Regions from separate parts of the Microbulbifer sp. ABF4_143 genome, predicted to be linked through region 1. Evidence: predicted binding sites of a transcription regulator. Region 1 holds the regulator's gene; each other region holds the start of a gene.
What was found. Region 1 encodes FNR, which switches genes on or off when oxygen is low (the NO sensors DNR and NnrR bind a similar motif). Its sites were predicted from a motif close to TTGATNNNNATCAA; they were not measured.
Positions count from the first base shown of each region.

Region 1 (10,455 bases):
TGGGCGAGGTGCGCAGCCGGCTGTCGAGGATCACCCGCAGCGGCTGAACCTCTTGAATCGCTACCGCTTGGGCAGCCTGTTCGTTGGTCAGCAGCTCCAGGGCCATCTCGTCGGCGCGCACATTCAAATTGGGGTTGTCGAAGCGCACCGTCTCGACGCCGGTGACTATCGCGCAGCTGCGCGCGCGCAGCCGCTGCACATCGGCGCGCGCGGCGGGGCCTGTGACCCATTTGGACTCGCCGCTGGCCATGGCGGTGCGGCCGTCCAGGCTCATGGCCGACTTGCAGCGCACCAGCGGCAGGCCCAGGGTCATGCGTTTGATAAAGCCGGGATTCAGCGCGCGGCACTGCTCTTCCAGCAGCGGGCCCTCGATCTCGATACCGGCGTCTTTCAGCTTCTGCAGCCCCTCGCCGCCGACGGCCGGATTCGGGTCCTGCATACCGTAGACCACCTTGGCCACGCCGGCCGCGATCAGTGCATCGGCGCAGGGGCCGGTGCGGCCCGTGTGGCTGCAGGGTTCCAGCGTCACATAGGCGGTGGCGCCGCGGGCGCGCTCGCCCGCATCGTTCAACGCCTCGATCTCCGCGTGGGGCAGGCCGGCGCGCCTGTGCCAGCCCTCGCCGACTATCTCGCCGCCGTCGTCGGCGATCACACAGCCGACGCGGGGGTTGGGCATGGTGGTATAGAGGCCGCGCTCCGCCAGCTGGATCGCGCGGGCCATCAGTTCGCGCGGACTCATTCTTTCACCTTGGGCTTGCTGGTCAGCCGCTCGATTTCCTCGCTGAAATCACTGACGTCCTCGAAGCGGCGGTAGACGGACGCGAAGCGCACATAGGCCACCTGGTCCAGTTCGCGCAGTTGTTCCATGACCAGCTCGCCGATGGTGCGCGCCGGCAGCTCGCGCTCGCCGGTGGCCTGCAGGGCGTGCTTGATCTGGGATACCGCGGATTCCACCCGCTCGGTGCTGACCGGGCGTTTCTCCACCGCGCGCTGGATACCCGCGCGCAGCTTGTCCTCGTTGAAGGGCTCGCGCTGGCCGTTCTGTTTGATCACCCGCGGCAGCAGCAGCTCGGCCGTCTCGAAGGTGGTGAAACGCTCGTGGCACTGCAGACACTCGCGCCGGCGGCGCACCTGGTCGCCCTCGGCCACCAGGCGCGAATCGACTACTTTGGTTTCTTCTGCGCTGCAGAAAGGACAGTGCATGGGGGATTGGCCCTTGGGGGATTGAAAAACGGGCGGCAGTTTACCACAGCCGCGCCGACTCTTGAGCGGGGGCCGGTCAATCACCGGGGAATGCACCCCGGCAACGAAAAAGCGGCTCCGAAGAGCCGCTTTTTCACACAGTCGACAATCAGCCTTTGTAAACGGGGAACTTGGCGCAGATATCCAGTACCTTCTGCTTGACCTCATTGATGGTCGCCTCGGCGTCGCCCTTCTCCAGCGCGTCCAGCACGTCGCAGATCCAGTGGGTCAGCTGCTGGGTCTCCACGACGCCGAAGCCGCGGGTGGTGATGGCCGGGGTGCCGACGCGCAGGCCGCTGGTGATAAACGGCGAGCGCGGGTCGTTCGGCACCGCGTTCTTGTTCACGGTGATGTTGGCGCGGCCCAGGGCCTCGTCCGCATCCTTGCCCGTGTACTCCTTGCCGATCAGATCCACCAGCATCAGGTGGTCGTCGGTGCCGCCGGAGACGATATTGATACCGCGGTCGAGGAAGGTCTCGGCCATGGCGCGGGCGTTCTCCACCACCTTCTTCTGGTAGGCCTTGTACTCGGGGCTCATGGCCTCCTTGAAGGACACCGCCTTGGCCGCGATCACGTGCATCAGCGGGCCGCCCTGACCGCCCGGGAATACGGCGGAGTTGAGCTTCTTCTCGATCTCCTCGTTGGCGCGGGCCAGGATAATGCCGCCGCGCGGGCCGCGCAGGGTCTTGTGGGTGGTGGAGGTCACCACGTCGGCGTGGGGGATCGGCGACGGGTATTCACCGGCGGCGATCAGGCCGGCCACATGGGCCATATCCACGAACAGGTAGGCGCCCACCTTGTCGGCGATCTCGCGGAAGCGCGCCCAGTCCATCACGCGCGAGTAGGCGGAGAAGCCGGCCACGATCATCTTCGGCTTGTGCTCCAGGGCCAGGCGCTCCACTTCCTCGTAGTCCACCTCGCCGGTCTCCGGATTGAGGCCGTACTGCACCGCGTTGTAGATCTTGCCGGAGAAATTCACCCGCGCGCCGTGGGTCAGGTGGCCGCCGTGGGCCAGGCTCATGCCCAGCACCGTGTCGCCCGGGGCGCACAGGGCCTGATAGACGGCGGCATTGGCCTGGGAGCCGGAGTGCGGCTGCACATTGGCGTAGTCGGCGCCGAACAGCTGCTTGGCCCGCTCTATGGCCAGGGTCTCCACCTTGTCGACGTATTCACAGCCGCCGTAGTAGCGCTTGCCCGGATAGCCCTCGGCGTACTTGTTGGTCAGGCTGCTGCCCTGAGCCGCCATCACCAGCGGGCTGGTGTAGTTCTCGGACGCGATCAGCTCGATATGCTCTTCCTGGCGGCGGTCCTCCTCCTGGATGGCTTCCCAGATATCCGGGTCGTAGGAGGCAAGTGTGACTGATGAATCAAACATGGTGTTCCCTCGATAATACGGGCTGAGTCAGACGGGGTGAAACTATAGGGCTGAACTATAGAAAGGCGCGCATTGTACACCAAGGAAATCGGCACTGCGCAGAAATGACGGCGCGGTCAGGCCAAAGGTCGGACCGCGCAGGGAGGGAGGGGTTAGAAAGTCAGGGTCATGGTGCCGGACCAAAAGCCCACATCTTCCTCGATCATGGTGTATTCCAGCTCGATATTGGTGTTGGGGCTGTAGTTGAAGCCCACGCCGGCACCGAGGGAGATACCGGTGTCGTCCTCGCTGAAGCTGCCCACGGAGACATCCTCGTACAGCAGGCCCAGGCGGCCCTTGAAGTAGAGGTCGCCGTAGGAGCGGTAGGTGCCGTAGCCGGCCAGGGTCTGGATATCCACATCCACGTCGCGGACGAAGACGTCGGCCTCGCCGCTGATCAGCGAGTTGGTGTACTCGGCCTCGAAGCCCCAGCCGGAAGGCAGGGTGAAGCCGCCGCGCAGGCCCACGTTGAGCGGGCTGTCGGCGTTGGGCATATCGATATCCATCAGGCCCACGGTGGCGCCCCAGTAACCGCCCTCGGCGGAGGCGGCGGAAGAACAGACCAGCGCCAGTGCAGCTACACCTTTTGCAATCTTACGCATAGGAATTCCCCAATTTGTTGGTCAGACTTTTGTTCAATACAGAGTTGCGCGGATTTTAACCGCCCTGTTGCCCGCCGAACAGTTACCGGGTCACAGAAGTGGGGGTAATCGCCGCGGGGCATCCTGTGACCGCGGCCGCGGGGCCTTGGTTCCATACCCGCGGGCCCGGCCCGCGCGGATGCAACCGCGTGAAACCGCCGGGTCACATACTGTTGACGCAGCCAGACCCCGCGCAAAGCCGCCTCCACCCTGTGCGCGGATCTTCGATTCGCCCTATCCCACCCGCCGTTGCGCAAACTGCCCGCGGCTTGATCCAGATCAAGCGACCACTCCCGGGGCCGACAACAATGGGGGTATTCGGAAATCAATGGAGGCCAGGGATGAACGCTATCTATCGGCAACTGTGCCGCGACCACAAACATATGCGGCAGTTGCTCGACTGCTTCGAACAGCTGTTGCGCGACTTCAGCCATCGCGACAGAGACCCGGCCACGCTGGGGCTGATGCTGGACGCGCTGGACTATTTCTCCGTCTACCCGGACAAGTGGCACCACCCGGTGGAAGACCTGGTGTTTGAGTGCCTTCTGGGCAAACCCATCCACGACCGCGACGCGGTGATTGCGGCACAGCTGCAGCATCGGCGCATCGCCGCGGCCACCAAGCAGATGTGTGCGCTGTTTTACGCGGTGGCCAACGACGCCGCGGTGGAACGGCATACGCTGATGGGCGCCAGCCACGTCTACCTGCGGCTGCAGCGCGACCATATGGCACTCGAGAACAGCGCTATATTTCCGCAGGTGGAGCAGTATCTGACCGCCGAGGACTGGGACGCAATCCGCGTCCGGGTGCAGGAGCAGCGGGACCCGCTGTTCAACACCGAGACCAAAAAAATCTACGAATCCCTTCACCAGCACCTGACTGAACCGGCGGCCGCCGTCGCCTGAGCGGTTCACAAACGCACCAACCGGGAGGAAATATGGAAATCAAGCGTCACGGAATTTCGATCGGCGTCGAGCGCGTCGGCTCCGAGTTCTTTCTCTATATCAAGGCCATAGGCCGCCTCACCCACGAGGACTACGAGCGCATAACCCCGCTGATAGACTACGCGCTGCAGGGGGTCGACAAACCGCAGGTGCAGGTACTGGTGGACGCGCGGGACTTCGAGGGCTGGGAACTGCGCGCCGCCTGGGATGACTTCAAGCTGGCGCTGAAGCACGGCAATGAGTTTTCCAGGGTCGCCATACTCGGCGACGAAAAATGGCAGGAGATAGCCGCGCGCATCGCCTCCTGGTTTATCTCCGGCGAGGCGCGCTTCTTCGAGGAGCCGGAGGAGGCGCTGGACTGGCTGGCGCAGCCGCTACCGGAAAAGGGCTCCGCGCCCACCGGCTCCAAACAGCCGGGGCGGCGGATTTTTCCCGCGCACACCTGACTCTCCCTGATCCACGCATTCCGCTTTAAACGGCTGCAGTGGCGGCAAAGCACAGGGGCGGGTATTTCGAAACGCTGTAAATACGTCCCTGTCGCCAAGGGTTCGAAATACCCGCCCCAGTACTTTGCCTTCGATTTTGGCTGCAGGACTCTGTCAGCGACCGAACCCGGCATCGCTGGCCGTTTTGATTTCGCCCTTCCTCAACCGGCCGATTTCAGCCGTCGCTGTCGTAGCTGCAGTGGGTGCCGGCCAGCTCGCTGAGTCCGACCAGATCGAGGATCTCGACCTCGCGCCCGCTGACGCGGATCAGCTTTTCCTTCTGGAAGCGGGAAAACAACCGGCTGACCGTCTCCGCGGTGAGGCCCAGATAGTTGGCGATATCCGTGCGCGGCATCGACAGCACGAATTCACTGGCGGAATAGCCCCGGCGCGCGTAGCGGCTGGAGATATTGATCAGCAGTGCCGCCAGGCGCGTATCGGCGGAGCGCCTGCCGAGCAGCATCAGGATATCGTTTTCCTGTTTCAGCTCTTCGGAAAAGATGTTGTAGATCTGCTGCTGCAGCGCCGGCACCTGCTGCGCCAGCGTCTCCAGTTGGGAAAAGGGCAGCACGCAGACGCTGCTGTTCTCCAGCGCCTCGGCGTAGCTGGGGTGACTGCGGCCGCTGTAGGCGTCCAGGCCCAGCAGCTCCCCCGGCAGTGCGAAATGGGTCACCTGGGTATCGCCGTCGGTGGCGATCACCGCGGTCTTGAAGCTGCCGGAGCGAATCGCGTAGAGGTTGGCGAAGGGGTCGCCCGCGCGGTACAGGGTGTCGCCGGCCTTGACGACCTTCTTGCGGCGGGTGACCTGCTCCAGCCGGTCGATATCGCCCTCGGACAGGCCGGCGGGCAGGCACAGGCGCCTGACCGAGCAGTTGCCGCAACTTACTGCCTTGGAGGAATCAGTCATATCGAAACCGGATCGCAAACCATTGATACGGGGATTGTACCCCGGCCTCCGGTTACAGTCCCCCCTCACAGCACACGGGAGTAGCGGGCGGTGGTTTCCTGCCCGTGGAAGTAGCTGTCGAATGCGGAGGCCGCATTGCGCACGAACCAGCGCCCGCTCTCGGTGACGCTCAGGCTGTCGGCGTCGTCGCGCAGCAGGCCGTCATCGATCATCGGCTGCAAACGCTCCAGCTCCGCGCGGAAGTAGGCATCGAAGGGCGCACCGGCGCGGCGCGAGGCCTCGCCCTTGTCGAGGCGCAGGCGGCACATCAGCTCGCCGATCAGCCACTGGCGCAGCCGGTCGTCCTCATCCAGCAGCCAGCCGCGGCTGGCCGCCGACCCCCGCTCGCCGATGGCCTGGGTATAGTCTTTCAACTTGTGCAGGTTCTGCCAGTAGCCGTCGCGGCTGTAGCTGATCGCCGAGGCGCCAAGCCCCACCAGCGCGTCCGCCGGCATCAGCGTGTAGCCCTGGAAGTTGCGCTGCAGCATCCCGGCGTGGGCCGCCTTGGCCAGTTCGTCGTCCGGCTTGGCGAAGTGGTCCATGCCAAGGAACTCGTACCCGGCCTGCCCGAGGCGCGATACCGCGGCCAGCTGCATGGCAATCTTCTCCGCCGCCCCGGGGATCAAATCCGTTTCGATCAGCCGCTGCGCCTTGAAACGGTGCGGCAGGTGGGCGTAGTGGTAGAGGGCTATGCGGTCCGGTGCCAGTTCCAGCACCCGGTCCAGCGTGCGCTGCAGGCTGGCGACATCCTGCCGCGGCAGGCCGTAGATCAGATCGTAGGAGATGGACTCGAAGCCGCGCTCCCGCGCCGCCTCGGTCAGCCGAGCCACCTGCTCGGGGCTGCAGATACGGTTGATCGAGCGCTGTACCTCGATATTGAAATCCTGGATGCCGAGGCTGAGGCGGTTGAATCCCAGCTCGCGCAGGGTATCCAGGGTATCGATTTCGAGGGTGCGCGGATCCGCCTCTATGCTGTACTCGACCCCGTCGCCGGGGCGCAGTTCGAACACCTCCCCCAGCCCCTCGATCAGGCGGCGCAGGTCGCCGTCGCCGAGGAAAGTGGGCGTGCCGCCGCCCAGGTGCAGCTGTGTCACCGGTGCACCGGCGGTCTTGTCGCTATACCAGTGCGCCTCCCGCAGCAGGTGGTCGAGATAGCTGGAGGCGAGCCCGTACTGCCGGGTGATCACCTTGTTGCAGGCGCAGAAGTAGCACAGGGAGCGGCAGAAGGGGATATGTACATACAGCGACAGGCTGCGGATATCCCCCAGTGCGCGCCAGGGCTCGGCGGCGCCCAGCGGCGCGAAGCGGTCCGCGGTGGGATAGGATGTGTAGCGCGGACAGGGGCCGCTGTAGCGGGACAGCAGTTCCGCCGACAGGCCTGCGCTCTCCGGGTCGTGAGCCATGCTCTTCTACCTCTTGCAGTTCGATGCAGAGGTTAAGCGCCGCGGGATCTCCGCCCCTTGATCCAGATCAATTTTCCACCGCGCCGGCGGGGCGGCGGAACAGGTTCTGGATGCTGGAGAAATCCAGCTGCCGGTTCTCCTCGCTGCCGCCGTGCAACTGATAGAGGTTTTTCGCCAGCGCGCCCAGCGGCGTGGACGAGGCGCTGCCGGCGGCGGTGTCCATCGCCAGGCCCAGGTCCTTCAGCATCAGCGCCACCGCGAAGCCGCCGCTGTAGCCGTTGGCCGCGGGCACATTGTCCATCACCCCCGGATAGGGGTTGTACTTCTCCAGCGACCAGTTGCCGCCGGAGCTGGCCTTCATGATGTCCGACAGCACCTTCGGATCCAGGCCGTTGTCCACCCCCAGCTGCAGCGCCTCGGCGGTGCCGATCATATGGACGGCCAGCAGCATGTTGTTGCAGATCTTGGCCACCTGGCCGGAGCCGGCGGGGCCGGCGTGGAAGATATTCGCTCCCATGGCCTGCAGGAAGGGCCGCGCCGCGTCCAGCGCCGCCGCGTCGCCGCCGCACATAAACGACAATGTGCCGGCGGCGGCCGCGGCGGTGCCACCGGAGACGGGCGCGTCTATCGCGCGTATGCCGCGCTCGCCGGCGGCGGCGATCAGCTGGCGCGCGTCGCCCGCGGCGATGGTGGAGCAGTCGATGACCAATGTGTCCGGTTCCAGCGCCTGCAGCAGTCCGCGCGCCCCCAGGTAGAGCCCCTTGACCGCATCGCCGCTGGGCAGCATCGAGATCACCACATCGGCGCCCCGCACCGCCTGCTGCGCGCTCTCGCCGCGCTCGCAGCCGTTGCCCACCGCCTGTTGCAGCGCCGCCTCGGACAGGTCGAAGGCCGTTACCCCATAGCCCGCCGCGACCAAGTTGGCGGCCATCGGGCCGCCCATATTGCCGAGGCCGATAAAGGCGATTTTTTCCATTGTATGCACTCCTTTCTATTTATTCTTTATTCCCTGTGGGATGGCTTTGCCCATCCTACGAATCTACAAATCCGACAGCGGATTCCCGGCCCAGGGCGCCTCGAAACAGCGCTCGACTTCCCGCGCGGAAATCTCCTCCAGCGTCGCCGGCCGCCACACAGGCTGGCGGTCCTTGTCGATCAGCAGCGCCCTAACACCCTCTTTGAAATGGCCGCTGGCGCAGAGGTTGACCGCCAGCACCAGTTCCATCCGGAACACCTCCGCCAGGGACAGATACTTGCCGCGCTTCAGCTGTTCCCAGACGATCCAGGGGGTCAGCGGCGAGCCGGCGGCCAGGGTGGCGGCGGCCTTTTGCAGCCAGGGATCCCCGCCCCGGTAGCCGGTAATCGAGTGGCAGACTTCCGGCAGGGTCGCATAGTCGGTCAGCTGCTGTATCTGGTCGTAGTGGGCGCGCAGATTCGACGGCGGCTGTTCCGCCGGCGGCAACTGCAGCCGCTTCAGGCAGTCGCTGACCTGGCGGTGGTTGCGCTCGCTGTCGGCGAAGTATTCCAGCCCGGCCAGTTCCGTCAGCACGGTTTCGCGCCGCGCGTTCGGCAGCATGCGGTCCGCCATGCCGGCGAACAGCGCGTCGGCGCCGTTGAACTGGGCGCCGGTCAGGCCGAGGAAGAGCCCCAGGCGGCCGGGCATGCGGTTCAGAAACCAGCTGCCGCCGACGTCCGGGAAGAGCCCTATGGTCACCTCCGGCATGGCCATGCGCGTGGTCTCGGTGACTATGCGGTGGCTGGCGCCGGCCATAATGCCGATACCGCCGCCCATCACTATGCCGCCGCCCCAGACCACGATCGGCTTCCGGTAGCTGTGAATCTTGTGGTCGAGGCGGTATTCGCGCGAGAAGAAGCCGGTCGTGAACTCATAATCCGGCTTCTCGCCGTAGGCCGCGGACTCGCGGTAGAGGGCCACCACATCGCCGCCGGCGCAGAAGGCCTTGTCGCCGCTGCCGTCTATCCACACGGCGGCCACGCTGTCATCGCCGGCCCATTCGTCGAGTTTCTGCGACAGCAGCCCGATCATCTCCAGGTTGAGCGCGTTCAGCGCCTTGGGCAGACTGAGGGTCGCGGTCGCCAGGGCGCCGCGGCGGGAGAAGACTACGGGGGCATCACCCATTTGTTGCTGATCCATTTCTCTTCTTATCTCGCTTTGGATTGCGCCGCAGTTAACCACAGATGGGTGCCTTCGTCAGCCGCACGGAGGGCGCACGCCCCTAGAGTGCAGCCGGCCCTGCGGGCCGGTTGCACTTTTCCATCAACCTGATAAGTTGCGCGCAATTTCTGACCGACTCCCTTACTGGAATCCCAAATGGCCGAATACGTATACACGATGAACCGGGTGGGCAAGGTAGTACCGCCCAAGCGCGAGATCCTGAAGGATATCTCCCTGTCTTTCTTCCCCGGCGCCAAGATCGGCGTGCTGGGCTTAAACGGCGCCGGCAAGTCCACGCTGCTGCGCATCATGGCCGGGGTGGACCAGGACTACAACGGCGAGGCCCGCGCCATGCCGGGTATCAAGGTGGGCTACCTGCCCCAGGAGCCGCAGCTGGATCCGTCCAAGAATGTGCGCGGCAACGTCGAGGACGGCGTGCGCGAGGCGATAGACGCGCTGGCCGGCCTGGAGCAGGTCTACGCCGACTACGCCGAACCGGACGCCGACTTCGATGCGCTGGCCAAGAAACAGCAGCAGTACGAGGACATCATCCAGGCCTGGGACGCCCACAACCTGGAGCACCGTCTGGAAGTGGCCGCCGACGCGCTGCGCCTGCCGCCCTGGGATGCCGACGTGAACAACCTGTCCGGCGGTGAGAAGCGCCGCGTGGCCCTGTGCCGCCTGCTGCTGTCGCGCCCGGACATGCTGCTGCTGGACGAGCCCACCAACCACCTGGACGCGGAGTCCGTGTTCTGGCTGGAGCGCTTCCTGCACGACTTCAACGGCACCGTCGTGGCCATCACCCACGACCGCTACTTCCTCGACAATGTGGCCGGCTGGATTCTGGAGCTGGACCGCGGCCACGGCATCCCCTGGGAGGGCAACTACACCACCTGGCTGGAGCAGAAGGAGAAGCGTCTGGAGCAGGAGCAGAAATCCGAGCAGGCGCGCATGAAGTCCATGCAGAAGGAACTGGAGTGGGCGCGCCAGAACCCCAAGGGCCGCCAGTCCAAGAGCAAGGCCCGCCTGGCGCGCCTGGAGGAGATGCAGTCACAGGAGTTCCAGGCCCGCAACGAGACCAACGAGATCTACATTCCGCCGGGCGAGCGCCTGGGGGACAATGTGATCGAGTTCGTCAACGTGACCAAGGGCTTCGGCGACCGGCTGCTGATCGACAACCTGTCCTTCCGCGTGCCCAAGGGCG
Region 1 is NZ_JBSWWT010000035.1:648-11,102, reverse strand. It holds gene ribD (bifunctional diaminohydroxyphosphoribosylaminopyrimidine deaminase/5-amino-6-(5-phosphoribosylamino)uracil reductase RibD) at 1-739, opposite strand, end outside; gene nrdR (transcriptional regulator NrdR) at 736-1,203, opposite strand; gene glyA (serine hydroxymethyltransferase) at 1,352-2,617, opposite strand; gene ACXAF3_RS17640 (outer membrane beta-barrel protein) at 2,770-3,258, opposite strand; gene ACXAF3_RS17635 (hemerythrin domain-containing protein) at 3,639-4,202, shown strand; gene ACXAF3_RS17630 (SpoIIAA family protein) at 4,235-4,687, shown strand; gene fnr (fumarate/nitrate reduction transcriptional regulator Fnr) at 4,902-5,633, opposite strand; gene hemN (oxygen-independent coproporphyrinogen III oxidase) at 5,699-7,075, opposite strand; gene mmsB (3-hydroxyisobutyrate dehydrogenase) at 7,143-8,051, opposite strand; gene ACXAF3_RS17610 (enoyl-CoA hydratase/isomerase family protein) at 8,115-9,230, opposite strand; gene ettA (energy-dependent translational throttle protein EttA) at 9,408-10,455, shown strand, end outside.

Region 2 (10,455 bases), on a different contig from region 1:
ACACAAGCCCGGTGCCGAGTGACCAGTTCTGTTTCGGCGTGACCGGCAACCAGCCGAGTTCCTCCTCCGGCATTTCGATAACTTCCGCTCCGAGCGCGTGGGCCAGCAGTTGCGAGCCGAGACAGATGCCGAGAATCGGCAGATTGGTCTTTATCGCGCGGCGGATCCAGTCGATCTCCAAGGCGAGCCACCGCAGCCTGCCGCGGTCGCGCACGTCCATCAGGCCGCCGAGAATCACCAGCCCGTCGAAGCCTCCATCGGGGAGTATTTCCCGCCGCGGATCGACGATCAGCAATTCGATATTGCGCTCCGCGGCCCAGTCGGCGATATACCCGGGCCCCTCGTGTTTTTCATGCTGGAGGGCCAGCAGCCGCTTACTCATGGTTGCTGAGAGTCCCGCGTTTCCAGGTAGAGCGCCTTCTTGAAGCGGATGTCTTTTCCCGAAGCATGTGTATCGGTCAATCTTGTCATGGCGAAATTCTAGCCATACATTGGTGACCAATCGATTCTGAGTCGCAGGAATGTAATTCCAAAATGGAAATAGATGATCTGGAGAAGTTCCTGGTGATCGCCGCCACCGAGAACCTGCAGCGCGCGGCCGACCGCCTGGATACCACCGCCGGGGGCCTGAGCAAGTCGCTGCGCCGCCTGGAGACGGCGCTGGACACGCGACTGTTCGACCGTATCGGCAAGCAGATTCGCCTCAACGACGCGGGCCGCCGGCTGCAGCAACGGGCCGCGGAAATCGTCGCCATGGCCCGGCAGACCCGCGCCGAGTTCGGCGGCCTCGCCCGCGGGCCCGAGTGCCGTGTGGCGGCGCCGGCGGTGCTGCAGCTGGAATGGGCGCGGCGCATACAGCGGGCGCTGGCGGAGCAGCGGGCCGATGCGCGCCTGTCCATGACCTCCGCCTACGAGGCGCTGGCGCTCAGGATGCTGCTGCGCGGCGAAGTGGATTTCGCCCTGGTGACCGATGCGGTGGCGGCGCAGATTCCCGGAGACCTGTCGGTGCGCGCCTTGGGCACCACCACCATGCGTGTGGCGGCGGCGCCGTCGCACCCGCTGGTCGCGGGGCGCAAGGCGCGGCCGGTGGAGGTGACGGCGGAGACGATATTGCAGTATCCGTTTGCCGCGCCGCGCATCTCCCCCTTCTGCGGCGAGGAGCGGGGTATCGGCAGCGACGGCTGGCGCGAGGACGCGCTGCCGCGCAAGATTGCGGTGGTGGTGAACGACTACGGCGTGCTCTGCAGCCTGGTACAGGGCGGCCAGATGCTGGCCTACCTACCCGAGGAGCTGCTCGAGGAGATAGGCGCGGTGCGCCTGAAAGTGGTGGATTGCCCCTATTGCTGCAGCGAGAATCTGATTTTGGTCTGGCGGGGCGGTGGCTGGCTGGACCGGCTGGCGCAGGCCCTCTGAAGCCCCGCGGTGCGGGAACTATTTCCCCGGACGCCCCTCACTATTGTGGTCCGTGTATATCCGCGGGGAACCGGCGGCGGAGATCTGCCGCGGGAATCTGGCCCCGCTCGTCGGAGTACCTGGGCGCGGCGGTGCGCATGCTATGATAGGCGCGCTTTTTATCACAGCAGGGGCGCGGAGCGGCGCTCGGAGGGGAACTTATGTCCTGGTTGGGCGCGGGTATTGGAGCCGGTATCGGCTTGATGTTTGGGGGCCCCATAGGCGCGGCCCTGGGGGCCTGGATCGGCGGCTCCGTCGGTTCCGGCTTGCGCCATGTCGGCGACGCGGCGGCGAGCCTGAACCGCGAGGGGGCGCAGGCGGTTTTTATCGTTGCGCTGTTCTCGATGCTGGCGAAGGTGGCCAAGGCGGACGGGCAGGTGTCCAGGGCCGAAGTCCAGCTGATCGAGGACTTTATGCGCAACAACCTGCGCCTCAGCGCCGAGGACAGGTCACAGGCGATCAAGATCTTCCAGAACGCCAAGAGCGACAACTACAGCATCTACGACTATGCGCAGCAGTACCGGCAGCTGGTGCGCAACCAGGCCATGCGCGAGATGGTTTACCGCCTGCTGTTTGCGGTCGCCTACGCGGATGGCGAATTGCACGCGGCGGAAGAGGCGATATTGCGCCGCATCCCCGCCGACCTGGGGCTGCACGAGTCGATTTTCACGGCGATGCAGGGGGAGTTCGATGGCCGCGCGCCGGCGTCGGCGGACAGCCTCAGGCACCACTATGCCGTGCTCGATTGCACGCCGGAAACCAGCGACCGCGATCTGAAGCTCGCCTACCGGCGCAAGGCGGCGGAATTCCACCCGGACAAGATCGCCTCCAAGGGGCTGCCGGAGGAATTCATGCGCCATGCGGAAGACCAGATGAAGAGCATCACCGTGGCCTATGAAACCATCGTCGAGGCGCGCAAGCGCAAGGCGGCTGCGACTGCCTAGGGAACCACGAGAGACAATCTAATCGAGGTGTTGGATGACCCTTGCACAAAAAATTGAACAGAAACTGACAGCGGCATTTGCCCCCCTTCATATAGAGGTGCAGTGCGAGAGCCATATGCACAATGTGCCGCCCGGGTCGGAAATGCACTTTCGCGTGGTACTGGTCAGCGACGCCTTTGCCGAGCTGCGCAAAGTGCAGCGGCACCAGAAGGTTTACGCGGTGCTGGCGGAGGAGATGGCCGGTCCTATACACGCGCTGGCGCTGCACACCTACAGCCCGCAGGAGTGGGAGGGGGCGGCGCCGCAGAGTCCGGAGTGTCTCGGCGGTGGAAAAAAGTAACGTATTTTCTCGCGCCTGATTGTCACTTCCTGAGTTGTTCCACCACCGCGTCGCGTCTCTCTTCGGGCTGCCGCGGCGCGTAAACACTCCCCTTGGCTTCCTGTCCATCTCGCCAGCTGCGCGAAATACCTCGTTCGATTGGCGCACATTGGTTGCTGTTCCCCGCCACAAGAAATACTTCCGCGCCTAAATTGCAGGATTGTTCTTTTTTGGCGTCAAAATTTGGTCGTTTTTTCTACAGGGGTGCTTTCACACGACTAGACTGATCATTGATTGGGCTGATTGCTGTTTTAATCTGCTGAATATCAATGGAGTTACCCCAATGAAGATGACGCGTATTTTGATCCCCGCGCTGGCACCGCTGGCACTTGCAGTTTCCAGCGTGGCCTCTGCAGGACCTGCCGGCTATGCTCCGCCCCCGCCGCCCCCCGAGAGGCAGGAATTTATTATCCGCCTGGGTGCATCCTATATACACCCGAATGCGGATCGGGTGACGTTTACCGATTCATCCCACTTCTTCTTCGATGGGTTCCGTTCGACCCTGGATCCGGACGATGAGTGGGGCTGGAATATCAGCGGCGTCTGGAAGCCGATGGATCATTTCGGCTTCGAGCTGATGTATATCGACGGCGACGACCATGTCGGTGGCGACAGCAAGGGATTCCTCTCGATTTCCGGATTCGACGATGACGTCCGGCTGCGCAACCTGACCAAGTTCTCGCCGGAAATGAGCACGGCCATGGCCAACTGGTATCCGCTGGATCCATCCTGCATGTTCCAGCCGTATGTCGGTGTCGGTATCAACTACACGGATTTCAGTGGCGAGAGCTTCCGCGGCGTTGCCCGCGATGATCTGCGGGAATTCGGTCTGAGAGGCCGGCTCTCCATGGGTAATTCCTGGGGCTACGCCTGGCAGCTCGGCGCCGACCTGAATTTCGGCCACGACAGCGCCTGGCTGGTGAACGTGGCGGCCATCTACCTGGATTCGGAGACGGATGTTGAGTTCCAAATCCTGGAGGACAGCAGCTCGTCAAGCCCCAACCGCGTAGTGGAGGCCTACGGCGGCGACTACCTCTACAACCCCTGGGTATTCAACCTGTCGGTGGGTTACAAGTTCTCTTTCTGATCGCTTTGTCAGAACCTTTCTTCGGGGCGCTTCGGCGCCCTTTCTTGTTTGCGTCGGTTGGGCGGCAGGTTGAATACGGCGCCGCTTTATATCCCTCGCCCCGGCGCCGGACTCAACCGGTGAGGGAATTTCTGTCGGCCACAGGGCGAAAATTTCTGCGCCAACTTTACACAAAAGTTCTAATTGGAAGCGGAATGGTCGGGTGTTTTTTCTACTGTGGTGTTTTTTCGTGTCTAGACTGAAAAATGATTGGGTGGATTGCTGTTGAATTTGCCGAATATCAATGGAGTTATCACGTATGAAAATGACGCGCATTCTTACACCTCTGGCTCTCGCAGTTTCGGCCGCGGTAGGAGCGCAACAGGCACTGGCGGGACCCTCCGGTTATGCCCCGCCGCCCCCCGGACCGAAACCGCTGTACCATGCCGGGACCACGGTGATACGCCTCGGTGGCGGCTATTTCGATCCGGACAGCACTTCCGGAAAACTGATAAACCCACAGTTTTTCCCCGAGTTTGACCGCTTCGACTACGACCTGTCCGACGAGTGGACCTGGCAATTCAGTGCGATGTTTATGCCGGCCGACCACTTCGGCATCGAATTCAACTACCAGGGTGAAACCGACCACGACCACAAGGTCCGGGTCGACAGAACCTTTATGGGGGAGACCTTCTCCGACAAGTTCAAGGTCAGCAATCTGGACAGAACCACCAGTGTGTTGACATTCAACTGGTTCCCGGTCTGCCCGGAATCCTGGGTGCAACCCTATATCGGCGTCGGTACCAGCTATACGGAATTCGACAGCACCAATGTGAAGCAGGGGTTTAACGATTTTCTGGAGGAATATGCCGATGCCATAGGCCCGGCCCGCTTCTCGATCAAGGATTCCTGGGGCTGGGTTGGCCAGATCGGTGTCGACATCCTGTTCGGACGCGACAGCAACTGGCTGGCGAACGCCGCGGTCCAGTATCACGATGTCGACTTCAGCTCGTCCCTTCTTTACCCGGTCCGGGGGCTGAACAACACCGGTGGTGTCCGCACCTTCGAAAATGCGGTGCGAGCCGATCTGGAGCCGGATCCGTGGATTTGGAATCTGGGTATCGGCTACAAGTTCTGATAGCCGTTATCGGGAAAAAGGCGCTTCGGCGCCTTTTTTAATACCTGTGGGATTCCGCGGTAATCGTCTTGTCTTCGCTCCGCAACAGATACCGCCGGCACAATACTTGTGCCACGGGGCGTTTCGGGATTGGTCGAATTTTCTACAGTTGAGGGTCGTGGCGTCTAGACTGGAATATAGGACCTTCCCGGGAAGCGGGTAAATTTGCTCCGAATATATCCGCCATCAATGGAGTGATGAGTTATGGAAATGACGCGTATTCTGGCACCCGTGGCACTGGCGGTCTCTGTCGCCGCCGTTTCCGTCGGCGTCTCGGCCGGCCCCAGCGGATACGAGCCACCGCCGCCTGCAGCGCCGCCGGCCGTCTATGAGGCCGGAACCGTCATGGTTCGCATCGGCGCCTCCTATATCGACCCCGACGACGATACCGGCAAGTGGCGCTACGATCGCAGCCTGTTCCCATTTTTCGACGGTCTTCGCTACGAATTCGACGGGGACACCACCTGGAATATCACCCTGGGCTTTATGCTGGCGGACCATTTCTCGGTGGAGTTGGGGTATATCGGCGAGTCCGAGCACGATTTGGATCTGAACGGCCTGCAGAGCGCGTTTATCGATGACTTCGGTGTCACCAAGATCCGCGCAGGATCCGTCGAGCGACGCACCGGCACCCTGATGGTCAACTGGTTCCCGGTGTGCAAGGAGTCCTGGGTACAGCCCTATGTCGGTGTCGGCGGCCACTATACCGATTTCGACAATGTCAATTACAGCGTCAGTGCCAACGACTATCTGGCCGAGGTGGCCGGTGCCCTGGGTGGAGCCAAGCTGTTTATGGAGGATGACTGGGGCTGGGGCGCGCAGCTCGGGGTCGACGTCGTGTTCGGGCGCGACAGCAACTGGCTGGTTAATCTGGCGGTGCAGTATATGGATATGGAAGTCGACACCGATCTCCACTTCGCCGCTCCCAGTCTCTTCGCCCCCGGCGTCGCTATTCACGCGGCGAGAACCAAGGTGGAGTTCGATCCCTGGATATACAATCTCGGGATCGGCTACAAGTTCTGACCGCCGGGCTGAAAAAGCCCGGACGATATTTTTCAACAAACGGCTTCTAGCCACAGTGGGCCACGGGCCCTCTTTTCCCGGCGCATGCGATGACGTCACCGATAGTCGCCAACAACAGCCCGGTGCGGGTGCACCTGGAAGCGGGGAAGAACTACTTCTTCTGCGTCTGCGGCCGCTCCGCAAACCAGCCCTTCTGCGACGGCAGCCATAAAGACACGGGCCTTCAGCCGCTGAAATTCACCGTACCGAAAAGCGGGGACTTCTGGCTGTGCTGCTGCAAGCACACCCGCAACCGCCCCTTCTGTGACGGCCACCACAAGCAGTTCAGCGAAGCCGATATCGGCCGGGAGCGCGACCTGTAACACGGGCCTGAGTCCGGCCCCGGGGGTGCGCTCCGCCGCGCCTGTGTTACCATCGTCCCAAGCGGGCCGCACTCGGACGTGGCGCTCGCGAGAATAATGACAAATACCGGATCGGGTGATTGCGATGGAACGTGTGTTTGCGCTCTGGGGGATACTGCTCCTGTACCTGGCCGGCGGCGCCAGCGCGGAGCCGCTGCCCGTCACCGCGGGGCAGGCGCCGACGCCGCTGACCGGGCACCTCCGCCTGCTGGAGGATCCGGGCGGGGCGCTGACATTCACTCAGGTGCAGAAACCCGAATACCGGCGGCAGTTTGCGCCCGTCGCGGCATCATCGGCCAATTTCGGTATCACCCGTTCCGTCTACTGGGTCACTTTCACGCTGCGCAACCCCACCGACAGGCCGCTGCCGCTGGTAATACGGCAGGACTACCCGCTGATCGACTATCTGGATTTCTGGGCGCCGCACAAAGACGGCGGTTGGCGCAAGGTTGCCACCGGCGACCGCCTGCCCTTTGCCAGCCGCCCGCTGGCGTTGCGGGATTTCGTCTTCCCGGTGCTCCTGCCCGCGCAGAGCGAGCGCACCTATTATTTGCGCTATGAGACCCAGGGCTCGCTCAATATCGGGCTGTCCGTCAGCAGCGGAACCGCCTTCCTGCCGCGGCTGAACGTCGAGCAGTTGCTGCTCGGTATCTACTATGGCGGTTTCCTGGTGCTGGTGCTCTACAACCTTTTTCTGTTTATGGCGGTGCGGGACAAGGCCTATCTCTACTATATGGCCTACGCCGTCAGCTACGGCCTCTACTTTGGCACCCTGAACGGGATCTCATTTCAGTTCATCTGGCCCGGCAATCCCTGGCTGGGCAATCAGAGCCTGTTGGTGTTACTCGGCCTGTCTATGCTGTTTGCCGCCCAATTTGCCCGCGAGATCTGCGTGGGGCGGCTGCTGGCGCCGCGCATCGACCGCCTGGTGCGCTACCTGCAATATGTGCTGATACCGCTGACCGCCATTGCGCCCTTCGCCGGCTATCGGCTGATGGTGACGACCCTCACGCTTTTTGTATTGACCTTCTGCGTGCTGTTGTTTGCCATGGGTACCGTCAGCCTGCTCAGGGGCTCCGTTTCGGCGCGCTTCTTTATGATGGGTTGGAGCACGCTGATTGCCAGCGTGGTTATCTACGTCCTCAAGACCTTCGGGCTGCTGCCCCACAACAACGTCACACACTATGCGTTTCAGGCGGCGGCGCTGATTGAGATGCTCCTGCTTTCCTTCGCGCTCGGTGCGCGGGTCAACGAAATCCGTAAGCGCGGCTATGTCGACGAGCTGTCGCGCCTCTACAACCGGCGCTATTTCGACGAGCAGCTGCCGCGGGAATTCAATTTCGCCGCGCGCTCCGGCACGCCGCTGTCTTTGCTCGTGATGGATCTGGATCACTTCAAGGCGATCAACGACCGCTACGGGCACCGGCAGGGCGATCTCGCCATTCGCGCCATCGGTCAGCTGATCCTGAAACAGGTGCGCAAGCCGGTGCTGGCCTGCCGTTACGGGGGCGAGGAGTTCGCGATACTGCTGCCGCGTACCCGGGGAGAGCAGGCGGCCGTGATCGCCCAGCGGCTGGTGCAAAAAGTGCAGGAGCTGGAGCCCAACGATATGCCACTGACTATCAGTATTGGCGTGGCCAGCTTCGAGGGCGATAACTTCTGTGCGGCCACGGAGCTGTTCGAGGCCGCCGATGCGGCGCTGTATCGCGCCAAGCAGCAGGGGCGGAACAGGGTGGCTGTCAGCGCCCCCGCGGCGGCGTCGCAGACCGATACCGAGTCAGAATCGCTCCCGGTTGCCTAAAGAGTGGGAGCGGCCAGAGGCCGCTCCCGCAGCGGGTTGGAATTAACCGTTGCTGGGGAAGGTGAACTGCGCCCCTTCGCGCACGCCGCTGGCAGGCCAGCGCTGGGTGATCGTCTTGCGCTTGGTGTAGAAGCGCACCGAGTCTGGACCGTAGGCGTGCAGGTCGCCGAACAGGGAGCGTTTCCAGCCGCCGAAGCTGTGGTAGGCCACCGGTACCGGCAGCGGCACGTTGATACCGACCATGCCGACCTTGATATTATCGGCGAAGTAGCGCGCGGCCTCGCCGTCGCGGGTGAAGATACAGGTGCCGTTGCCGTACTCGTGGGCGTCGATGATATCCATGGCGTCTTGCATATTGTCCACGCGCATCACACAGAGTACCGGGCCGAAGATTTCCTCCGAGTGGATCACCATGCCTTCCTTGACTCTGTCGAACAGGCAGGCGCCCAGGTAATTGCCGTTCTCGAAGCCGGGTACCTTCAGGCCGCGGCCGTCGACCACCAGCTCCGCGCCTTCCTCGATGCCCTTGGCGATATAGCCCTCGATTTTTTCCAGTTGCGCGCGGGTGACCACCGGGCCCATATCGTTGCTGTTGTCCATGCCGTCGCCGACTTTCAATGCGGCGATACGCTCCTTCAGTTTTTCGATCAGCGCGTCGGCGGTGTCATCGCCGACGGCGACGGCGACGGAGATGGCCATGCAGCGCTCGCCGCAGGAGCCGTAGGCGGCGCCCATCAGTGCGCTGACGGCGTTGTCCAGATCGGCGTCCGGCATAATGATCGCGTGGTTCTTGGCGCCGCCGAAGGCCTGCACCCGCTTGCCGTTGGCGTTGCCGGTTTTGTAGACATACTCCGCGATCGGTGTGGAGCCGACGAAGCTGACCGCCTGGATGCGCTTGTCGGTCAGCAGGGTGTCCACGGCCTCCTTATCGCCGTTGACCACGTTCAGCACACCGGCCGGAATGCCCGCCTCCAGGCCCAGTTCGGCGATAAACAGCGCGGAGCTGGGATCGCGCTCGGATGGCTTCAGGATAAAGGTGTTGCCGCAGGCCACGGCCATCGGCCACATCCACAGCGGCACCATGGCCGGGAAGTTGAATGGAGTGATACCGGCGACCACGCCCAGGGGCTGGAACTCGCTCCAGGAGTCGATGGCCGGGCCGACGTTTTTGCTGTGCTCGCCTTTCAGCAGTTCCGGCACGCCGCAGGCGTATTCGACGTTTTCAATACCGCGCTGCAGCTCGCCCAGCGCATCGTTCAGCACCTTGCCGTGTTCGCGGGTGATCAGTTCGCAGATCTTGTCCGCGTTCTGCTCCAGCAGGTCCTTGAAACGGAACATAATGCGCGCGCGCTTGATCGGCGGCAGGTCGCGCCAGGCGGGGTAGGCGGCCTCGGCCGCGGCGATGGCTTCCTCGACGGTGGCTTTACTGGCCAGGGAAACCCTGCCGATCACCTCGTTGGTGGACGGGTTGATCACGTCCTGTTGGCGCCCGCCGCCGGCGATCATTTTTCCGTTGATCAGGTGGCCTATGGTGTTCATTGTTGTGCTCCCACTATTTTCTGCTGGGGGTTGCCCCGATTATTGAATTGAATTCGTTGTGCTCTTTGTAGGAGCCTGCTCGCAGGCGAACATCCACCGGGGGCCTTCGCCTGCAAGCGGGCTCCTACAGGGCGGTTACTGGATAGTTCCCAGAATCTCTTTCAGCGTCTGCGCTATCTGCTCGATCTGCGCCGGCTCGACAATAAACGGCGGCGCGATGGCGATAGTATCTCCGGTCCAGCGCAGCAGTACACCGCGCCGGTAGGCCTCCAGCACCACTTCCATCGCGCGCTTGCTCGGTTCGCCGTCGCGCGGCTGCAATTGAATCGCGCCGGCCAGGCCGTAGTTGCGGATATCGATCACGTGGGGGGCGCCCTTCAGGCTGTGCAGTTCCTGCTCGAACTTGGGTGCCAGTTCTTTGACGCGCTCGAACAGTTTTTCCCGCTCGTAGATATCCAGCGTCGCCATGGCCGCGGCGCAGGCCACCGGGTGGGCGGAGTAGGTGTAGCCGTGGGCCAGCTCCGGGAGATGCTCCGGGCCCTGCATAAACGCATCGTAGATACCCTCGCGGGCGAAGACCGCGCCCAGCGGAATGGCGCCGTTGGTGATGCCCTTGGCGGTGGTCATGATATCCGGCAGCACGCCGAACGCCTCGGCCGCGAAGGCGGCGCCG
Region 2 is NZ_JBSWWT010000007.1:133,130-143,584, reverse strand. It holds gene ACXAF3_RS07700 (type 1 glutamine amidotransferase) at 1-382, opposite strand, end outside; gene ACXAF3_RS07695 (LysR family transcriptional regulator) at 535-1,413, shown strand; gene djlA (co-chaperone DjlA) at 1,614-2,396, shown strand; gene ACXAF3_RS07685 (BolA family protein) at 2,431-2,736, shown strand; gene ACXAF3_RS07680 (OmpW/AlkL family protein) at 3,059-3,862, shown strand; gene ACXAF3_RS07675 (OmpW/AlkL family protein) at 4,299-4,979, shown strand; gene ACXAF3_RS07670 (OmpW/AlkL family protein) at 5,223-6,041, shown strand; gene ACXAF3_RS07665 (CDGSH iron-sulfur domain-containing protein) at 6,131-6,403, shown strand; gene ACXAF3_RS07660 (diguanylate cyclase) at 6,528-8,243, shown strand; gene ACXAF3_RS07655 (CoA-acylating methylmalonate-semialdehyde dehydrogenase) at 8,286-9,782, opposite strand; gene aptA (omega-aminotransferase AptA) at 9,918-10,455, opposite strand, start outside.
Region 2: a site for FNR is predicted at 4,133-4,146, ahead of ACXAF3_RS07675 (OmpW/AlkL family protein). Genes of this name have one in related genera too.

Region 3 (10,455 bases), on a different contig from region 1:
GGATCAGTACTACCTGGCGCGCAACCTGCTGGCCATGTTCCGCCGCGACTACCGCATGGTCGCCGAGCTGCATGTGCAGAGCGGCTGGGTGCGGCGCGATACGCCGGTGAGCAGCTTCGAGGCGGCCATCCGCGCCGTGTGCGAGCCTATCTTCGAGAAGCCCCTCGGTGAGATCTCCTTCGCGCGGGTGCTGATCAGCCTGTTCCAGACGGCCAGAAGGTTCGATATGGCGGTACAGCCGCAGCTGGTGCTGCTGCAGAAGACGCTGCTCAATATCGAGGGCCTCGGGCGGCAGCTTTATCCCCAGCTGGATCTGTGGAAGACTGCCCATCCATTTCTGGAGCGCTGGATGCGCGAGCGCATCCACCCGAAGACCATCGTCGGCGAGATCAGGCGCTACGGCCCCGAGTGGCTGGAGAAGTTCCCACAGCTGCCGCAGCTGGTCTTCTCGTCGCTGGAACAGGCGCGCGAGCTGGCGCCGCAGCTGGACAAAATCGGCGACAAGCTGGCCCAGAGCCACCGCCGCGGCCGCCGCCAGTACCTGCGCCGGATCGCCGGTGTGGCACTGGCCGTCGGCGCCGTGGCCGCGTCCGGCACACTGGCCCAGCTGCCGCCGGCGGCCTGGATCCTGGGCACGGCCGCGCTGGCGCTGCTGCTCTGGCCGTAAACCGGGCAACGAAGTTTTGTAGGCTCGGCAAAAGCGCGTAGCGACGCGCCCATCCACTGCGACATGGTGGACACGCTGCGAGCCCGGCCGCTGCATGTTTTCGCGGCGCCCGCGGCCCTACAATGTGACAGACTGAAAAGGCGAAACAACGGTTTGAGTGACGCAGACTTTATCGACCAGGTCAGTTGGAACGGCGACGGTCTGGTGCCGGCCATAGCGCAGGATTTCAAGACCGGGCGCATACTGATGATGGCGTGGATGAACCGCGAGTCACTGGCGATCACCGCCAGCGAGGGCTACGCGGTCTACTGGTCCCGCTCGCGCAACAAACTGTGGCGCAAGGGCGAGTCCTCCGGGCACCTGCAGCAGGTGCGCGAGATACGCCTCGACTGCGACGGCGACACAGTGCTGCTGCTGGTGGAGCAGCAGGGCGGTATCGCCTGTCACACCGGACGCAGCAGCTGCTTCTACCGCCTGTTGCAGGACGGCGAGTGGCGGGTGACGCAGCCGGTGATCAAGGATCCGGGTAAGATTTATGAGTGACCTGCTGAAGCAACTGGACGCGGTGCTGGAAAGCCGCAGGCGCGAGGGCGACGCCGGCAGCTCCTATGTGGCCAGTCTGCACGCGAAGGGCCTGAACAAGATTCTGGAAAAGGTCGGCGAGGAGGCCACCGAGGTGATCCTCGCCGCCAAGGATGTGGAGCGCGGCGGCGAGCGGCAGGCGCTGATCGGCGAAACCGCCGACCTCTGGTTCCACTCCCTGGTGATGCTCTCGCACCTGGGCGCGGACTCACAGGACGTGCTGAACGAACTCGCGCGCCGCTTCGGCCTCTCCGGGCTGGAGGAAAAGGCCAGCCGCACGGAATAACTGTTGGATAGGGCGGCGGCCGCCCCGTCAATTGTGCAATCTGGAGAAAACTATGGGATTCGGTGGAATTAGTATCTGGCAGCTGCTGATCATTCTCGTCATAGTGCTGCTGCTGTTCGGCACCAAGCGCCTGCGCAACCTGGGCAGCGACCTGGGCGGCGCCCTGAAGGGCTTCAAGAAAGCGATGAAGGACGAGGACAAGGAAAAGGAAGAGGAGAAGGAGCCGGAGAAGCTGGAGCACGACGAGCAGGAAAAGCCGCAGCAGAAAGAATCCGCGCGGGACAAAGACAAACAGTCCCAGGACAAGTGACTCTGAACCCAAACCAGAAACAGCCAGCGCGAGTAACAGTCCGTGTTTGATATCGGCTTTTTTGAGCTTCTGTTGGTTGCCATAGTGGGCCTGCTGGTGGTGGGCCCCGAGCGGCTGCCGGATGCCATCCGCACCACCGCGCGCTGGTGGTCCGGTATCAAGCGCACGCTGCAAAGTGCGCGCGAGGAGCTGGAAAAAGAGGTGGGTGCAGACGATATCCGCCGCGAGCTGCACAACGAGCGCATACTGCGCGAACTGGAGGAGAGCCGCCGCGAGATGGAGCAGGCCTTCACCGAGGTGGACCGGAAGGAGGAGTTGCAACCCCGGCCCGAGCCGACCGAGGAGCCGCCCCGCGACCCCAAGCACCCGACGGCGGACGCGGACGACTACCTGCCGGAACAGGACGAGAACGCCGAGGAGCTGCAGGACCCGGAATACCCGGAGCACTGGCACGACTACGGCGATCCGGAACTGAACCCGCACCACCCGGACCGCGCTGCCCACTCCGCCGGAAAAGACCTGGCCCCGGAAAAAACGCCGCAGGAAAATGACAGGCAGCCTTGAGCTAAGGTAGCAGTGACATGAGCGACCAGTCGCAACAGAGCCCTCAGCCCAATGAGGAGGAGAGCCCTCAGCCCAATGAGGAAGGGAGCCCTCAGCCCTCCCAGGAAGACAGCACCCAGCCGTTTATCGACCACCTGATCGAACTGCGCGACCGCATATTGCGCACCCTGCTGGTGGTGGTGGTCATCTTCGCCTGCATGGTGCCCTTCGCCGCGGAGATCTACGACTTCGTCGCCGACCCGCTGCAGGCGCGGCTGGTGGAGGGGGCCGGCATGATCGCCACCGAGGTGACCTCGCCCTTTTTTACCCCGTTCAAGACCACGTTTATCCTGGCCTTCTTTGTCGCCATCCCCTATGTCCTCTATCAGGCCTGGGCCTTTATCGCCCCGGGCCTGTACCAGAACGAAAAGCGCTTCGCGGCCCCGATTCTGATCTCCAGCGTCATCCTGTTTTACGCCGGCATGGCGTTCGCGTACTTCGTCGTCTTCCCGATCCTGTTCGATTTCTTCGTCAGCTCCGCCCACTCGGATATCAAGGTACTGCCGGATATCAGCCGCTACCTGGATCTGGTGCTGAAACTGTTTTTCGCCTTCGGCTTCGCATTCGAGATTCCCATCGCCACGGTGCTGCTGATCTGGAGCGGCGCCGTGGACGCCAAGACCCTGGCGAGCAAGCGCGCCTATGTGATCGTGGCCTGCTTCGTGATCGGCATGCTGCTGACCCCGCCGGATGTCATCTCCCAGTCGCTGCTGGCGATCCCGATGTGGCTGCTGTTTGAGGTGGGGATACTGCTGGGGCGCTGGATAAAGTCCGCACCGAAGGAGCGCAGCGCCTGACAGCGCGCCTGTAGGAGCCTGCTCGCAGGCGAATAATAAGGTTGAACAAGGCCTGGAAATATTCGCCTGGCAGATTTCTGCTCCAGCCCTTTGCAAGAGCTGCAACGCCGCAGATGCATGCTTCAGGGCCCGCCCTACGGGGCTTTCAGAGCGATTCACACTCTGCGTTGCGACTTTTTGAAAGGTCTAGCATTCCTGCAAAGTCGCGCCTTGATTGTGAACCGCTCTGAAAGCCAGAGAGGCCATGGAGTTATTCAGAGGTTCCCTAGAAACCTCGCCGCAAAGCACCACCCTGTATCTGGCGCTGACCGGCGCCGGCCGCCGGCGACGATGCCGCGCTACACTTGGCCCGGTATAGTGATCTGCTCCTGGGCTGATCCCGCTCCGGGCAGGAGCGGGAACTCAAGTCGGTGCGCTTAAGAGTGGTTTTTTGAATCGGCCTCGATATTGCGCAGTGTCAGGCGGATCAGATAGGCCGCCATCACGCAGATAAAGGCGATCACCCCCAGGCTCAGCAGGCCGGAAAAGCTGGTAAACAGGTCAATGAGCGCGTCCATTTCAGGCTCCGTCTTTCACATCGGTTACGGAGCCAGTCTAGGGGGCTGCGTCGGGCGCGGCTTGATCTGGATCAAGGTTGGGGCCCGCCGCGGCGCGGAGGAGGCGGGTGCGGCGGCTAGAAGATCCCGGCTATGCTGATAAAAATCAGCGCCGCGGCGGCCAGCGCGAAGAGTTCGCGCTCCTCTTCCCAGCGCGGCAGCAGGATCAACAGGGCCAGGGGCGGCAGGAAAACGGCGATCAGGCCCAGCAGCAGGTGCTGGCGAAAACAGACGCGCAACAGGCGCAGCCAGCCGATGAAAGCGAAGACCAGCGCAAAGACGGTCAACACGGCGGCGACCGGCGCCATACCCGGCCCTATGGCTGTCGACTCCATGCAAACACCTCACGCGAACGATGGTTAGAGTGTATATCAGCATTCGGCGTTTTTTCGTGCCAGTGGCGGCGGCCGCGCTGGGGCTGTTGTTTTTGGGCGGCTGCGAGACGGCGGGCTACTACGCCCAGGCCGCCGGCGGCCAGTGGCGCATACTCGCCGCGCGGGAGCCCATCGAGGAAGTGGTGGCGGCGCCGGGAACGGAGGAAAAGCTGCAGCAACGGCTGCGCCTGGTGCAGTCGATCCGCGCTTATGCCGGCGCGGAACTGCGGCTGCCGGTGGGCAGGGCCTACGGCGCCTATGTGCAGCTGGATCGGGACTACCCGGTGTGGAATGTGCTGGCGGCAGAGGAGTTGTCCCTGAAGCCGAAGCGCTGGTGCTACCCGATCGCCGGCTGCGCCAGCTACCGCGGTTATTTCAGCAAGGCGGCCGCGCGCGCCAAGGCGCGGGCGCTGCTGGCCCAGGGCTACGACGTCTACCTGGGGCCGGTGCCGGCCTACAGTACCCTCGGCTGGTTCGACGATCCGGTGCTGTCGAGCTTCGTCAACTGGTCGCCGGAGCGCCTCGCCGGACTGCTGTTCCACGAACTGGCGCACCGGCGCGTGTATATCGCCGGCGACACCCGCTTCAACGAGAGCTTCGCCACCGCCGTGTCGGAACTGGCACTGCCGGACTGGCGCCGCCGCTACGGCATAGAGGGCATGGGCGCGGACGCCCGCGCCCAGGCGCTGGCGGTCAACCGGCTGATGACGGCGGCGCGCAAGCGGCTGGAATCGATCTACGCGGCGGAAATTCCGGACGACGCCAAGCGCGCGCGCAAGGCCGAGACCCTGGCGCAGTTGCGCCGCTGCTACCGCGTCCTGTCCGCGGACTGGCCCAACCCGGAGCGCTACCGCGCCTATATCGAGAAGACCAACAACGCGACCCTGGCGCTGGTGGCCGAATACCAGTCCCTGGTGCCGGCCTTCAAGCAGCTGTACGCAGAGAGCGGCGGCTGGGAGGATTTCTACCGGGCCGCGGAGCGGTTGGGGGAGGAGAGCGAGGAGCTGCGCAAGCGGCGGCTCGCGCAGCTGGCGGCTCGCTACCGGGCGTCCGGTGTTCAGGTCTCGAGCAGGAAGGTCACAGGCCCGTCGTTCAGCAGCGACACCTGCATGTCCGCCGCGAATAGGCCGCAGGCCACCGGCGCGAACTGAGCCCGCGCCCGCTCGACGAAGTAGTCGTAGAGCGCCTCCGCCTGCTGCGGCGCAGCGCCGCGGCTGAAGCTGGGCCTGAGCCCTCTGGCCGTGTCCGCCACCAGGGTGAACTGGCTCACCACCAGTAGGCCGCCGCCGGCCTGCTGCACATTCAGGTTCATGCGTCCCTGCTCGTCGCCGAATACCCGGTAGTGCAGCACCTTGTGCAGCAGCTTGTCCGCGCTCTCGCGGTCGTCCCGCGCCTCCACGCCCAGCAGCAGCAACAGGCCGCGGTCGATGGCGCCGACCGTCTCACCATTTACCTCCACCCGCGCGTGGCGCACGCGCTGAATCAATCCCTTCATCGCAAATAAACCGCCCTGGAAGCCAACGAGGAAATGCCCTAGATTAGCCAACTGTCTGCGGCGAATAAACCGAAAGAGCAGCGCCCCTCTCCCGCTTGCGGGAGGAGGACGGGGAGGGAGGAATAATAATGCACGCATTCGTTACCGGCGCTACCGGCTTCCTCGGCGCCAACCTGATCGAACAGCTGCTCGCCGAAGGCTGGCGGGTCACCGCGATGCACCGCGGCGGTTCGAATACGCAGCTATTGCGGAAGATGGGCGCTGAGCCGGTGCAGGCGTCGCTGACCGATATCGGCTCGCTGCGCGCGGCCCTGCCGGAAAATATCGATGCGGTTTTCCATGTTGCCGCCAACACCAATATGTGGCGCGGCGGCAATGCGCAGCAGTGGTGTGACAATGTCGAGGGCAGCGGCAATATCGCGCGGGTGGCGCGGGAGAAGAACGCCGGCAGGCTGATCCTCACCAGCTCCATCTCCGCCTACGGCTACCACCGCGAGACCATCACCGAGGAGAGCCCGCAGCTGGCGGACGACCCGCGCCACCACTACCTGTTCACGAAGAAGCGCGCCGAGCAGGCGGTGCGCGCGGAAATTGCGCGCGGGCTGGACGCGGTGATCCTGAATCCCTGCGCCATCGTCGGCAAATACGATACCGGCAGCTGGGCCCAGACCTTTTTTATGATCGACAAGGGGCAGCTGCCGGGCGTGCCGCCGGGGCGCGGTTCCTTCTGCCACGCCGGGGCCGTGGCGCGCGCCCATATCAGCGCCTATCACCGGGGCCGCTGCGGCGAAAACTATATCCTCGCCGGTGTGGATGCCAGCTTCCTGGAGTTCTTCGGCCAGATAGCGACGCTGCTGAATAAACCGGTGCCGAAACGCACTGCGCCGGCGGTCGCGATCCGCGCGATCGCCCGCCTGTCGGATCTGTGGTCGCGGGTCAGCGGGCGCGAGCCGGTGATCACGCCGGAGAAGGCCGCGCTGATCACCCGCCGCGTCACTGCGAGCAGCGCCAAGGCCGAGCGGGAGCTGGGCTACGACCCGGGCGTGAAACTCGAGACCATGCTGCGCGAGTGCCGCGACTGGCTGATCGAACAGAAACTGCTGGAGGCGCGGGCGTGAATCGCGGCAATATCGTTTTCGTGTTGGTTATGCTGCTGTTGGTGCTGCAGCTGATACAGCACTATTTCTTCTCCGGCGCGTGATAACCCCGCTTTGTAGGAGCCTGCTGTGACCGCCATGGGGGGCGGTCACGGCAGGCTCCTACAGGACGCTTTTGCCCGCCAACACGGGAAAACATAGGGACATTTGTGGAAGACAAACGCTGCGCTTGGTGTCTCAGCACACCGCTCTATCAAAAATACCACGACGAGGAATGGGGCCGTCCGGTCACTGACAACGGCAAGCTGTTTGAGTTTCTGATCCTCGAAGGCGCCCAGGCCGGACTCTCGTGGATCACGATACTGAACAAGCGCGAACACTACCGCCGCGTCTTCGACAATTTCGATGTGGAAAAAATCGCGCGCTACACGCCGCGCAAGATCGAAAAACTGCTGCAGGACCCGGGCATAGTGCGCAACCGGCTCAAGGTGGAATCCGCGGTAAAGAACGCCCGCGCGACCCTCGCCCTGCGCGAGCGCGGCATCGGCCTGGCGGAATTCCTGTGGCAGTTCACCGACGGCCGCGTAATGGTGAACGAGCGCCGCAGCCTGAAACAGGTGCCGGCCACCACGCCGGAATCCGATGCGATGAGCAGGGCGCTGAAGAAGGCCGGCTTCAGCTTTGTCGGCAGCACCATCATGTATGCGCATATGCAGGCCACCGGCATGGTCAACGACCACCTGATCGACTGCCCGGCCTATCGGCAGTGTGTGGACGAGGCGGCGGCAAAGAATTTACTGTAGTTCCCCGCCCGGGCGGCAAAATTTCGCGCAAGAGGTGACGTGCAGATGGATTTAAATGAACTGATGAAAGACTACGGGCCGCAGATCCTGAACGGCCTGTTCAGGCTCGGCTCCGCAATTCTGGTGCTGATCCTGACCGTCGTCGCCGCAAAGCTGGCGCGCCGCGGTGTGCGCCGCCTGTCCAACCGGCTGGACGCGACGCTGATCCCGGTGTTGAGCAATATCGCGGTCTGGTCCGTGTATATCGTCGGCGGGCTTGTGGTCCTGGACAAGTTCGGGGTCAATACCACCAGCCTGATCGCGCTGCTCGGCGCCACCGGCCTCGCCGTGGGCCTGGCCCTGAAGGACACGCTGCAGAATATCGCCGCCGGTTTCATACTGCTGGGCCTGCGCCCCTTCCGCGTCGGCGACACCATTCAGTTCGGCAGCACCATGGGCACGGTGCGCCAGGTGGGCCTCTTCACCACCGAGCTGGACACCGTCGACGGCCTGCGCGTCAGCGCCCCGAACAGCGCCGTCTGGGGCGAGACGCTGATCAACTACAGCCGCAACGCCACCCGCCGCCTGGAGATAGTCGCCAGCATCGCCTACGGCGACGATATAGAGACCGGCATGGAGGTGCTGCGCCGGCTGGTGGCGGAGGAGCCGCGCATCCTCGCCGAACCGGAGCCCAGCTACGCGGTGCGCGCACTGGCGGACAGCTCGGTGAACCTGCACCTGCGCGCCTGGACCGCTAACGCCGACTACTGGGACGTGCACTGGTCGCTGATGAAGCGGCTGAAGCCGGCGCTGGAGGCGGCCGGGCTCAGCATCCCCTTCCCGCAGCGGGAGCTGCATATCGTCGAACACTCTGCCGGCCGGGCGCGCGGGCGGCTCGAATCCGGCGAGCCCTGATCCCGGGAATCCATCGGCTCGGCGCAACTGCGCCGCAACCCTGGGGCGGGTGAATCGACACCCCGCCGTTTTCATGTCAAAGTAACCGGCGTTTTTTTGAGCAAAATTTGACCGGGACACGAAGATTCCAATGAAGAAACTGCACCATTCCCCGATTGCCAAGCCCCTGATTCCCAGCCTGCTGGCCCTGGCCATCCTCGGCGGCTGCCAGCGCGACGAGGCCCCGGAGGCCGGCGCCAGTGCGCTGTCCCAGAACGCGGCCGCGACCGCCGAGGCCAAAGACCAGGCCGTCGACCCCGCCGCCGAGACGGCGCGCCTGACCGAGTGGCTCGACGCGCGCTACGAGGAAGAGCTGCAGTTCAGCCCGATACAGCTCTCCTACCTGGGCCGCAAGGATCTGTACGACCAGATCGACGATATGAGCGAAGCCGCCGATGCGCGCAAGCTGGCCTGGAAGGCGAAGACCGTCGAAGAACTGAAGAAAAACTTCGACTACGACAAACTGACCCCCGCCGGCAAGGAATCCTACGACCTGTGGATTTTCCAGTACGAGCAGGACAAGGCGGCCGAGCCCTTCAAGCGCCACGGCTACTTCGCCGGTGAGCTGGGCGGCCCCGAGGCCTCGTTGCCCAACTTCCTGATCAATATCCACAAGGTGGACTCCGTCGAGGACATGCAGGCGTACATCGCCCGTATCGACGGCGTCAGCCGCGCGATGAACCAGCTGCTCGAGCGCGCCCAGCTCGCCGCCAAAGACGGCATCCGCCCGCCGCGCTTCGCCTACGATCTGGCCATAGAGCGCGCGCAGAAGGTCACCAGCGGCGCGCCCTTCGGCGGCGAGGGCGAGGCCCCGCTCTACGCCGATGCGAAAGGCAAGATCGAGAAGCTGAAGAAAGACGGTAAGATCGACGACAAGGCCGCGGCGGAATTGCAGGCGCAGGTAGAGAAAAGCCTGAAGGAGCAGTTCAAACCCGCCTTCGACACCTATGTCGCCTGGCTGCAGGCCGACCGCGAGAATGCCAGCGAGGAGCCCAAGGGCGCCTCCAGCCTGCCGAACGGCGAGGCCTACTACAACAACCGCCTGGCCAACTACACCACCCTGGAGCTGACCGCCGACGAGGTGCACCAGATAGGTCTGGATGAGGTGGCGCGCATCCGCAAGGAGATGGAGGCGATCAAGGAGCAGGTGGGCTTCGAGGGCAGCCTGCAGGAATTCTTCACCTTTATCCGCACCGACGACCAGTTCTACTACCCCAACACCGACGAGGGGCGCGAGGCATACCTGAAGGAGACCCGCGGCTTCCTCGAGGATATCGAGAAGAAGCTGCCCGAGTACTTCGGCATACTGCCCAAGGCGAAGCTGGTGGTGAAGCGGGTCGAGCCCTTCCGCGAAGTGCCCGGCGGCGCCCAGCACTACCAGCCCGGCACCCCGGACGGCTCCCGCCCCGGCACCTACTATGTGCATATGTCCGACATGAGCGCCCTGTCCACCACCGACATGGAGACGGTGACCTACCACGAGGGCAGCCCCGGCCACCATATGCAGATCTCCATCGCCCAGGAGCTGGAGGGCATTCCGCAGTTCCGCACCCAGGCGCACTTCACCCCCTACGTCGAGGGCTGGGCGCTCTACTCCGAGCTGCTCTCCAAGGAGATGGGCCAGTTCCAGGATCCCTACAAGGACTTCGGCCGCCTGACCGCGGAAATGTGGCGCGCCATCCGCCTGGTGGTGGATACCGGCATGCACGCCAAGGGCTGGACCCAGGACCAGGCGGTGGAATACTTCCTGGAGAACTCCGCCATCCCGGAGGGCGCGGTGCGCTCCGAGGTGCGCCGCTACCTGACCCTGCCGGGCCAGGCCACCTCGTACAAGATCGGCATGCTGAAAATCCTCGAACTGCGCGAGCAGGCGAAGGAACAGCTGGGCGACAAGTTCGATATCCGCGGCTTC
Region 3 is NZ_JBSWWT010000001.1:329,961-340,415, forward strand. It holds gene ubiB (ubiquinone biosynthesis regulatory protein kinase UbiB) at 1-667, shown strand, start outside; gene hisI (phosphoribosyl-AMP cyclohydrolase) at 821-1,210, shown strand; gene ACXAF3_RS01590 (phosphoribosyl-ATP diphosphatase) at 1,203-1,535, shown strand; gene tatA (Sec-independent protein translocase subunit TatA) at 1,588-1,845, shown strand; gene tatB (Sec-independent protein translocase protein TatB) at 1,888-2,409, shown strand; gene tatC (twin-arginine translocase subunit TatC) at 2,427-3,245, shown strand; gene ACXAF3_RS01610 (DUF3149 domain-containing protein) at 3,662-3,802, opposite strand; gene ACXAF3_RS01615 (hypothetical protein) at 3,919-4,176, opposite strand; gene ACXAF3_RS01620 (aminopeptidase) at 4,206-5,366, shown strand; gene dtd (D-aminoacyl-tRNA deacylase) at 5,273-5,710, opposite strand; gene ACXAF3_RS01630 (SDR family oxidoreductase) at 5,839-6,828, shown strand; gene ACXAF3_RS01635 (DNA-3-methyladenine glycosylase I) at 7,017-7,610, shown strand; gene ACXAF3_RS01640 (mechanosensitive ion channel family protein) at 7,656-8,504, shown strand; gene ACXAF3_RS01645 (DUF885 domain-containing protein) at 8,635-10,455, shown strand, end outside.
Region 3: a site for FNR is predicted at 3,864-3,877, ahead of ACXAF3_RS01610 (DUF3149 domain-containing protein). Genes of this name have one in related genera too.